One region of the Micromonospora sp. CPCC 205554 genome, then DNA from elsewhere that is predicted to be linked to it. Evidence: riboswitches for the same ligand, from Rfam matches in the RefSeq annotation. Region 1 holds a riboswitch; the other holds the start of a gene.
What was found. Region 1 has a riboswitch for cobalamin ahead of V6U82_RS09680 (ribonucleoside-diphosphate reductase subunit alpha). Riboswitches for the same ligand answer to the same signal wherever they lie in the genome.
Positions count from the first base shown of each region.

Region 2: another riboswitch for cobalamin. It lies ahead of V6U82_RS16705 (peptidase); the one in region 1 lies ahead of V6U82_RS09680 (ribonucleoside-diphosphate reductase subunit alpha).

Region 1 covers NZ_JBAKHP010000005.1:108,495-112,687, forward strand. The annotation lists gene V6U82_RS09665 (acyl-CoA thioesterase) at 1-22, shown strand, start outside; gene V6U82_RS09670 (LysE family translocator) at 26-649, shown strand; gene V6U82_RS09675 (PrsW family intramembrane metalloprotease) at 735-1,550, opposite strand; cobalamin riboswitch at 1,672-1,887, shown strand; gene V6U82_RS09680 (ribonucleoside-diphosphate reductase subunit alpha) at 2,002-4,193, shown strand, end outside.
Region 2 covers NZ_JBAKHP010000011.1:20,660-24,852, forward strand. The annotation lists gene V6U82_RS16695 (ABC transporter ATP-binding protein) at 1-284, shown strand, start outside; gene V6U82_RS16700 (PepSY-associated TM helix domain-containing protein) at 497-1,960, opposite strand; cobalamin riboswitch at 2,199-2,321, shown strand; gene V6U82_RS16705 (peptidase) at 2,420-3,463, shown strand; gene V6U82_RS16710 (hypothetical protein) at 3,499-3,984, shown strand; cobalamin riboswitch at 4,069-4,187, shown strand.

The DNA of each region.
Region 1 (4,193 bases):
CGACGGCGCCGGGGAGGGCTGAGCGGTGCTCGGACTGTCGGCGGCCACGCTCGCCGGTTACCTGGCCGCGATCGTGGTGCTCATGCTCACCCCGGGGCCGGACATGATGTTCGTGCTCGCGAACGCCACCCGGTACGGCCCACGGGCGGGCGCGGTGGCCGCGCTCGGGGTCGCCGCCGGGGAGGCGGTGCACGTCGCCGCCGTGGTGGCCGGGCTCGCCACCGTCATCGCCGCGTCGCCGGTGCTGTTCACCGCGATCCGGTGGGCCGGTGCGGCGTACCTGATCGTGCTGGGACTGCGGGCGCTGCGCGGCACGGGCCGGCCCGGCGCGCGGGCGGACCGGCCGGACGGCGGCGCCGGGCGGGCGTTCCGGCGCGGGCTGCTGACGAACCTGCTCAACCCGAAGATGATCCTGTTCAGCGTGGCGTTCCTGCCGCAGTTCGTCCGGCCCGAGGCGGGTCCGGTGGCGGCGCAGCTGGTGCTGCTCGGCGCGCTGTTCGTCGCGGTGCAGCTCACCGTGGACCTGGCGCTCGGCGTGGGCGCCGGGCGGTTCGCCGGCCGGTGGGGCGACAGCCGCTGGTCGCGGCGCGTCGACCGGGTCTGCGCGGTCGCCTTCGTCGCGCTCGGTGTCCGGCTGGCCGCCGGTTGACGAGCGGCTGACCGGCGGCACGGCGCGGGCCGCACCGGTTCCGGCGGCGGGCGGCACGGTCCGCCGCCGTAGCCGGGGGTGCGGGTCAGCCGGGGTGCGCCGCCGTCTCCCGGGGCGCCGGCGCGGCCGGCGTCCCGGACGCGGCCGGCCGCTCGCGGTCCAGGTGCAGGCGCAGCAGCACCCAGCCCAGTGAGACGCCGCCGATGAACACGTACGCGGGCTGGGTGCCGAACGTGTCCCAGCAGGTGTGCAGCGTGACGGCGGCGGCGAAGGTGAGCAGGAACGCCGCGAGTCTGCGGCCGCCGGGCGCGGCGGCGAACGTGAACAGCGCGGCGGCGGTCAGCCCGGTCCACGCCAGGTGCGCGGCGGGCGCAGTGAGACCGCGAACCAGCAGCGTCCGCTCGACCGCGCCGAGGTTGCCCTCCGACCCGACGAACGCGGCGAACGCGTAGCCCATGGTCTCCAACGCGGCGAACCCGGCGCCGGAGGCCACGCCGATCACCAGCCCCTGCGCCGGGGACGGGTGCCGCCGCCACAGCAGCAGGATGCCGGCCGGCACGATCAGCTTGGCGGTCTCCTCGGCCAGGCCGACGAGCGCCATCGGCAGGACGCCGAGGCGGTGCAGGGTGCCGTACTCCAGCCAGCCGGCGGCGACCACGCCGATCACACCGCCGAGGAGCGCGGCGACGCCGACGACGGAGCCGGGGACCGGGCGGCGGGCCGGCCGCCCCTGGGCGAAGGCCAGGAACGTGGCGGGTGCGACGGACGCGCCGAGCACGATCAGCGCCGGTACGAACGTGACGGTCCCGGTGCCGGCGAGTGTCTCCAGCACCAGCAGGTGGAGCCCGACGCCGACGAGCAGGACCGCCACCCACGCCCAGCGGCGCCCGGTATTCCCCATACCGCCGAGTATCGCGCCCGCCGGGCCGCGCCCGAATCGGGGGTGGGCACTGTGGACGGTGAGATCATTCCGACACGCCGACACGACATCTGGTGTTGCCATGAAGACCTCACCGCCATATATGGTGTTCCTCGCAGCTGGTTCGGCCGGGCCTTCACTGGTCCGTCCGAGGCAAGAGGGAACCCGGTGGAAGTCCGGGACTGCCCCGCAGCGGTGAGTGGGAACGACAGCCGTCAACAGCACTGGGCCACCGGCCTGGGAAGCGACGGCCGGTAGGCGACCGGCGACCCCGGTCGGGCCCGCGAGTCCGAAGACCTGCCAGCGCGCCGTGCGCCTCCGGCGTACGGCGGTCGGAGGTCGCGCGGGACGACCGACGCCAGCAGCCGGGCCGGCCGTGCCGCGTCCGTTGGCGTCTCCCGCCGTCTCCAGACGGTGACAGCGAGGAGAGGTCATGACTGTCGTACAGGAGAGTCCCCCGTCCGGGACCGCCGGGTCCGAGGCCCGCCGCCCGGCGATGCGGGTACGCAAGCGGGACGGCGACACCGAGCCGGTGGACGTCAACAAGATCGTCCGGGCGGTCGAGCGCTGGGTCGCCGACCTGGACGAGGTGGACCCGCTGCGGGTGGCCACCAAGACGATAAGCGGGCTCTACGACGGGGCGACCACCGCCGAGCTGGACCGGTTGTCGATCCAGACCGCGGCGGAGCTGATCGGCGAGGAGCCGCAGTACTCGAAGCTGGCGGCGCGGCTGCTCGCCGCGTACGTGGACAAGGAGGTCCGCGGCCAGGGCGTGGCGAGCTTCAGCCAGTCGATCGCGTACGCGCACGGGCTGGGCCTGATCGGCGACGAGACGGCCGCGTTCGTGGCCCGGCACGCCCGCAAGCTCGACGACGCCGTGGACCCGGACGGCGACCTGCGGTTCGAGTACTTCGGACTGCGCACGGTGGCCGACCGCTACCTGCTGCGGCACCCGCAGTCGCGGCTGGTGGTGGAGACGCCGCAGTACTGGCTGCTGCGGGTGGCGTGCGGGCTGTCCCGCACCCCCGGCGAGGCGGTCGGGTTCTACCGGCTGATGTCCAGTCTGGCCTACCTGCCCAGCTCCCCCACGCTGTTCAACTCCGGCACCCGGCACACCCAGATGTCGTCGTGCTTCCTGGTCGACTCGCCGCGCGACGAGCTGGACTCGATCTACGAGCGGTACCACCAGGTGGCGAAGCTGTCTAAGTTCTCCGGCGGCATCGGCATCGCCTGGTCGCGGGTGCGCGGCCGGGGCGCGCTGATCCGGGGCACCAACGGCCGGTCCAACGGCATCGTGCCGTTCCTCAAGACGCTCGACGCCGGGGTGGCCGCGGTCAACCAGGGCGGCCGGCGCAAGGGCGCGGCCTGCGTCTACCTGGAGCCGTGGCACCCGGACGTGGAGGAGTTCCTGGAGCTGCGGGACAACACCGGCGAGGAGTCGCGGCGTACGCACAACCTCAACCTGGCCAACTGGATCCCGGACGAGTTCATGCGCCGGGTCGAGGCCGACGGCGAGTGGTCGCTGGTCGACCCGTCGGACGCCCCGGAGCTGCCCGACCTGTACGGCGAGGCGTTCGACGCCGCCTACCGGGCGGCCGAGAAGAACGCGGTCCGCACGGTGAAGGCCCGGGACCTGTACGGGCGGATGATGCGCACGCTCGCGCAGACCGGAAACGGCTGGATGACGTTCAAGGACGCCGCGAACCGGCTGTCCAACCAGACCGGTGAGCCGGGCAACGTGATCCACCTGTCCAACCTGTGCACGGAGATCCTGGAGGTGAACGACGACACCGAGACCGCCGTGTGCAACCTCGGCTCGGTGAACCTCGGCGCCCACGTCACCGCCGACGGGGTGGACTGGGAGCGGCTGCGCGCCACCGTGCGTACGGCGGTGGTCTTCCTCGACCGGGTGATCGACATCAACTACTACCCGGCCGAGCAGGCGGCGGCGTCGAACCCGCGCTGGCGGCCGGTCGGGCTCGGGCTGATGGGCCTGCAGGACGCGTTCTTCACGCTGCGCCTGCCGTTCGACTCGGCCCAGGCCCGGGAGCTGTCCACCCGCGTGCAGGAGGAGATCCTGCTGACCGCGCTGGAGACCTCCGCCGGGCTGGCCGAGCAGTTCGGCCCGCATCCGGCGTACCCGCAGACCCGGGCCGCCAAGGGTGACCTGCACCCGGACCTGTGGGGCGCGGAGCCGGCACAGACGCAGCGGTGGGCGGCGCTGCGCGAGCGGATCGCCGCGCACGGGCTGCGCAACTCGCTGCTGGTGGCGATCGCGCCGACCGCCACCATCGCGTCCATCGCCGGCTGCTACGAGTGCGTCGAGCCGCAGGTGTCCAACCTGTTCAAGCGCGAAACCATGTCCGGGGAGTTCCTCCAGGTCAACACGTACCTGGTGCGGGAGCTGAAGGCGCGCGGGCTGTGGACGCCGCAGGTCCGCGACCGGATCAAGCGGGCCGAGGGCTCGGTGCAGGACATCACCGAGCTGCCCGCGCCGGTGCGGGAGCTGTTCCGCACCGCCTGGGAGCTGCCGCAGCGGGCGCTGATCGACCTGGCCGCCGCGCGGGCGCCCTTCGTCGACCAGTCCCAGTCGCTGAACCTGTTCCTGAGCGCGCCGACCATCGG
Region 2 (4,193 bases), on a different contig from region 1:
GCCAGGCCGGCCGCCGGCCGCACCAGCTCTCCGGCGGTCAGCGTCAGCGCGTCAACATCGCCCGCGCCCTGATGAGCGACCCCACCGTCCTGCTCGTCGACGAACCCACCAGCGCCCTCGACCACGAACGCGGCGCCGCCGTCATCGACCTGATCACCCGCCTCACCCACCAGCAGGCCACCGCCACCGTCCTGGTCACCCACGACCGCACCCACCTCACCGCCGTCGACCAGGTCGCCGAAGTCCACGACGGCCGCCTCCACCTCCCGACGCCGGCCCGCTGAAGGGGTACGACCACAAGAGCCGGCGGACGACGCGGGGCCGCAGCAGCTCCTGCGGATCAGAGCATGATCGGAAAGGCTCCGAGCTACCGGGGAATCTCACGTCGGACCTGCCGGGTCATGGGCCGAGCGGGGCGAGGGGAGTAGCTCAGGCGACCTCTGTGGCCGCCACTGTCCGGCCGCACCGCGGCGGTGGCGGCCGGACAGCTGCCGGGTCAGCTACCGGCCGGGGCGGGTGAGACGGGTACGGGCCGCCGGCGCCGGCGGGCGAGCAAGCCGAGGGCGATGTCGACGAGGAGGAAGCCGAGCAGGGTGACGCCGAACCAGGGCAGTGCCCAGCCGAGTGCCACGGTGACCGGTACGCCGAGCAGCAGCGCCCACCACGGAAGCCCTCGGACCCCACCTCGGGCGGGCGGTGCGCCGAGCGGTGCGCGGCGGTCGGCGCGGGTGGGGCGGCGTTGCCACCACATGCGGTAGCCCCAGACGACGACGCAGAGCAGGCCGAGAGCGAGTGCGGCGAGCAGGATCTGGTTGATCGGCCCGAACAGGATTCCCATGTGGGCTTGAATGCCGAGGCTGCTGAGCTGTGCGAGCAGTGGCCAGTCGGCGAAGTCGCTGCGGGCGGTGACCGCGCCGGTGGTGGGGTCGACGGCGATCCGGTCCCTCGCGACCGGCCAGGTGTTGTCGACCTGGGCGACGGTCCATGCCAGGCCGGACTCCGCGGCGGGGCTGATCTCCGTCGGTCCCGTGAGTCCGGCGCTGCGCGCGGAGGTCAGCACGGTGTCGTAGGACGCCGGATTGTCCGCCGTGCCGGGTGCTGCGTCACCGTGCTGGTGCCCACCGTCGCTCGCGGGCGGGGGCACGCCGTCGAGGGTGGTGGAGAGTTGCGGAGTGCCGGCGCGCAGGAGGTCCAGGCCGGCGCCGAAATTCGCGCCGGCGTACCGGGACCAGGTCAGGCCGGTGGCGGAGAGGAACAGCAGGCCGACCGCGAGCCAGACGCCGGTGGTGGCGTGCCAGCCCCGCGTGCGGCGGACTCCCTTGCGGGCGCTCAGGTCCGGTACGAGCAGGTGGGCCGTCCGGGCGCGGGTGGCGTTGCGGCGGCGCCACCACAGGATCACGCCGCCGAGAACGAGCAGCCACAGCCAACTGGCGGCGATTTCGGAATAGTGCCGGCCGATCTCACCGAGGTGCAGGTTGCGGTGCAGGTCGTCGAGCCAGGTGGTGGCCGGGGCGGAGCCGAACCAGGTGGTGAGCTGCCCGGTGACCTCGCCGGTGTACGGGTCGACGTAGACGGTGTGCTGCTTCTCGCCGAGTTCCTGCATCGAGAACACCACCCGGGTGGTCCGGTCGCCGGCACCGGGCGCCACGGAGGCGATGGTGCCGTCGGGGTGCGCGGCGCGGGCGGCGGTGACCTGGTGGGCGAGGGTCTTCGGCTGGTCGCCGACGGCGGCCACGGTCAACTGGTCGCCGTAGAGGACGTGATCCAGCTGCGGGGTGATGGTGTAGGCCAGGCCGGTCAGGGCGGCGACCAGCAGAAACGGGGCGACCAGGATGCCGGCGTAGAAGTGCAGCCGGGTCAGGAGCGCGGCGAAGGGCGTGGGCTCGCGGCTGGGACGAGCGGTCTGCGCAGCGGCGGGGGCATCCGGCGCGGGATCGCCGGACAGGTCGGTGACGGACATCGACTACTCCGATCGGAAATGGAGGTTTCTGGTTCGGGGTGGCTCGTGCCCGTCGAGCCCTGGGCTGCCCGGTTGCCGTCTCCCGGTCGAGTAGTCGGCCAGGTGCGCCAGGAAGTTCCCGGCTGCCCCCGTACCTCTTCGACGTCGCCTTCGACGGCGACTGCCGGCGGTCACGGCACGTGTCCGGCTCCTGGCGCATTGACATCGGAGCTGCGGCCACATAAGACTGTCGCGACAACTGAACCAACGCGTGTACGTGCGGGGGAAGACCGGTCGAAATCCGGCGCTGGCCCGCAACGGTAGGCCGCCCAGTGGACTCTGGGCGGCGAGCCCGAATACCCGTCGTACGCGTGCATCCGCTCCCCACCCGTCGTGGCCCACGGGTCGGAGTCCCGACCGACCCGGCGTTGCCGCGTCGGTCGGGCTTTCGACGACCGCCGGGCCGGAAAGGCGCTTCCGATGGTCGTCCGCCGAAGCCGGCACCGCCTGCTCGCGCTGCTCTGCGGCGTGCTCGCCGCCCTCACCCTCACCACACCTGCCCTCGCCGCACCCGAGCGCGCCGGAGCCACCCGCCCCGAGGCCGCCGCCGGCTGGCTCGCCCGGCAACTCGTCGACGGCGAACGCTTCGAGGCGGTCTTCGACGGTGTCGCCTACCCCGACCAGGGGCTGACCCTCGACGCCGTGTTCGCCTTCGCCGCCGCAGGCGCCGCCGACGACTACGGCGCGGACGCGGTGGCCTGGGTCACCCGTCCGGACGTCCGCGACGGCTACGTCGGCGACGGTGTCTCCGAGGCGTACGCGGGTGCGACAGCAAAGCTCGCGCTCGCCGTACAGGTGCGCGGCGGTGACCCGGCCGACGTCGGCGGGGTGGACCTGATCGCCCGGCTGCGCTCGCTCCAGACGCCGGCCGGCCGGTTCAGCGACCGGTCCGCGTACGGCGACTACAGCAACGCGTTCAGCCAGTCCTTCGCGCTGCTCACGCTGGCGCGGACGGCGGACGGCGCGCCACCGGCGGCGGCCGCCTGGCTGGCCGCCACCCGATGCCCGGACGGCGGCTACCCGCTGCTGCCCGCACAACCGGTCTGCGTGTCCGACGTGGACGCCACCGCGCTCGCGACGCAGGCGCTGCGCGCCGCGCAGCGCCCGGCCGACGCCGCCGCCGGGCTGCGCTGGCTGGTGTCCGTCCAGGGCGTCGACGGCGGCTTCACCGACGTCGCCGGTACGCCGAACGCCAACAGCACCGGCCTCGCCGCGCAGGCCCTGCACGACGGCGGCCGCACGCTGGCCTGGGCGCGCGCCCGGGCGTTCCTGGCCGGACTCCAGGTCGGCTGCGCCGGGGCGCAGGCGGACCGGGGCGCGGTCGACTTCGACGGCGGCGGTTTCGACCCGGCCACCGCACCCCGGGCCACCGCCCAGGCCGTCCTCGGTCTCGCCGGGACCGGGTACGCCCGCTTGTCCGCCGCCGGTGCCGAACCCGGCGCACCGGCGCTCGCCTGCCCGTGAACCCCCACGCCGCTCACCCGATCACAGGAGGACCCGTGTTCCGTCACCGTTCCACAGTCCGCGGCTGGCTGGCCGGCCTGCTGGCCGCCGTCGTGGCGGGCGTCGCGCTGACCGCCGCCGAACCCGCGCCCCGGGCGGCGCACGCCGCCGCCTGCGTCGGCACCTCGGGAGTCACAGTGGTCGTCGACTTCGCCGCGCTCGGTGGCGGCGTCCAGGTCGGATGTGCCCCGGGTGACCCGGCCACCGGCCTGGCCGCCCTGCAGACCGCCGGCTTCACCGTCACCGGCACCGCCCGCTGGGGCCTGGCCTTCGTCTGCCGGATCAACGGCAAGCCCACCGCCGCGACCGAGCCGTGTGTCAACACCCCGCCGGTCACGGCGTACTGGTCGTACTGGCACGCCCCCAGCGGCGGCTCCTGGTCCTACAGCACGTCGGGGGCGACCGGCTACAACCCCGCGCCGGGCAGTGTCGAGGGCTGGTCCTTCGGCGCCGGTGCCCCGCCGAGCATCGCCGCGCCCTGAACCGGCGGTCACCAGCGGTGTGACCACCGGCGCACCGGGTGCCGTCCGCTGCTCTGGCGTCGACGCGCGCAAGGGCGGTACGGTGTCGGCGCCCGGTGCGCCGGGCACACAACTGCATACGTCCCGTGCGGGGGGAAGCCGGTATGAAGCCGGCGCTGACCCGCAACCGTGAGCGAGAGGCCCTCTCGCGAGCCGGAATGCCCCGCCCG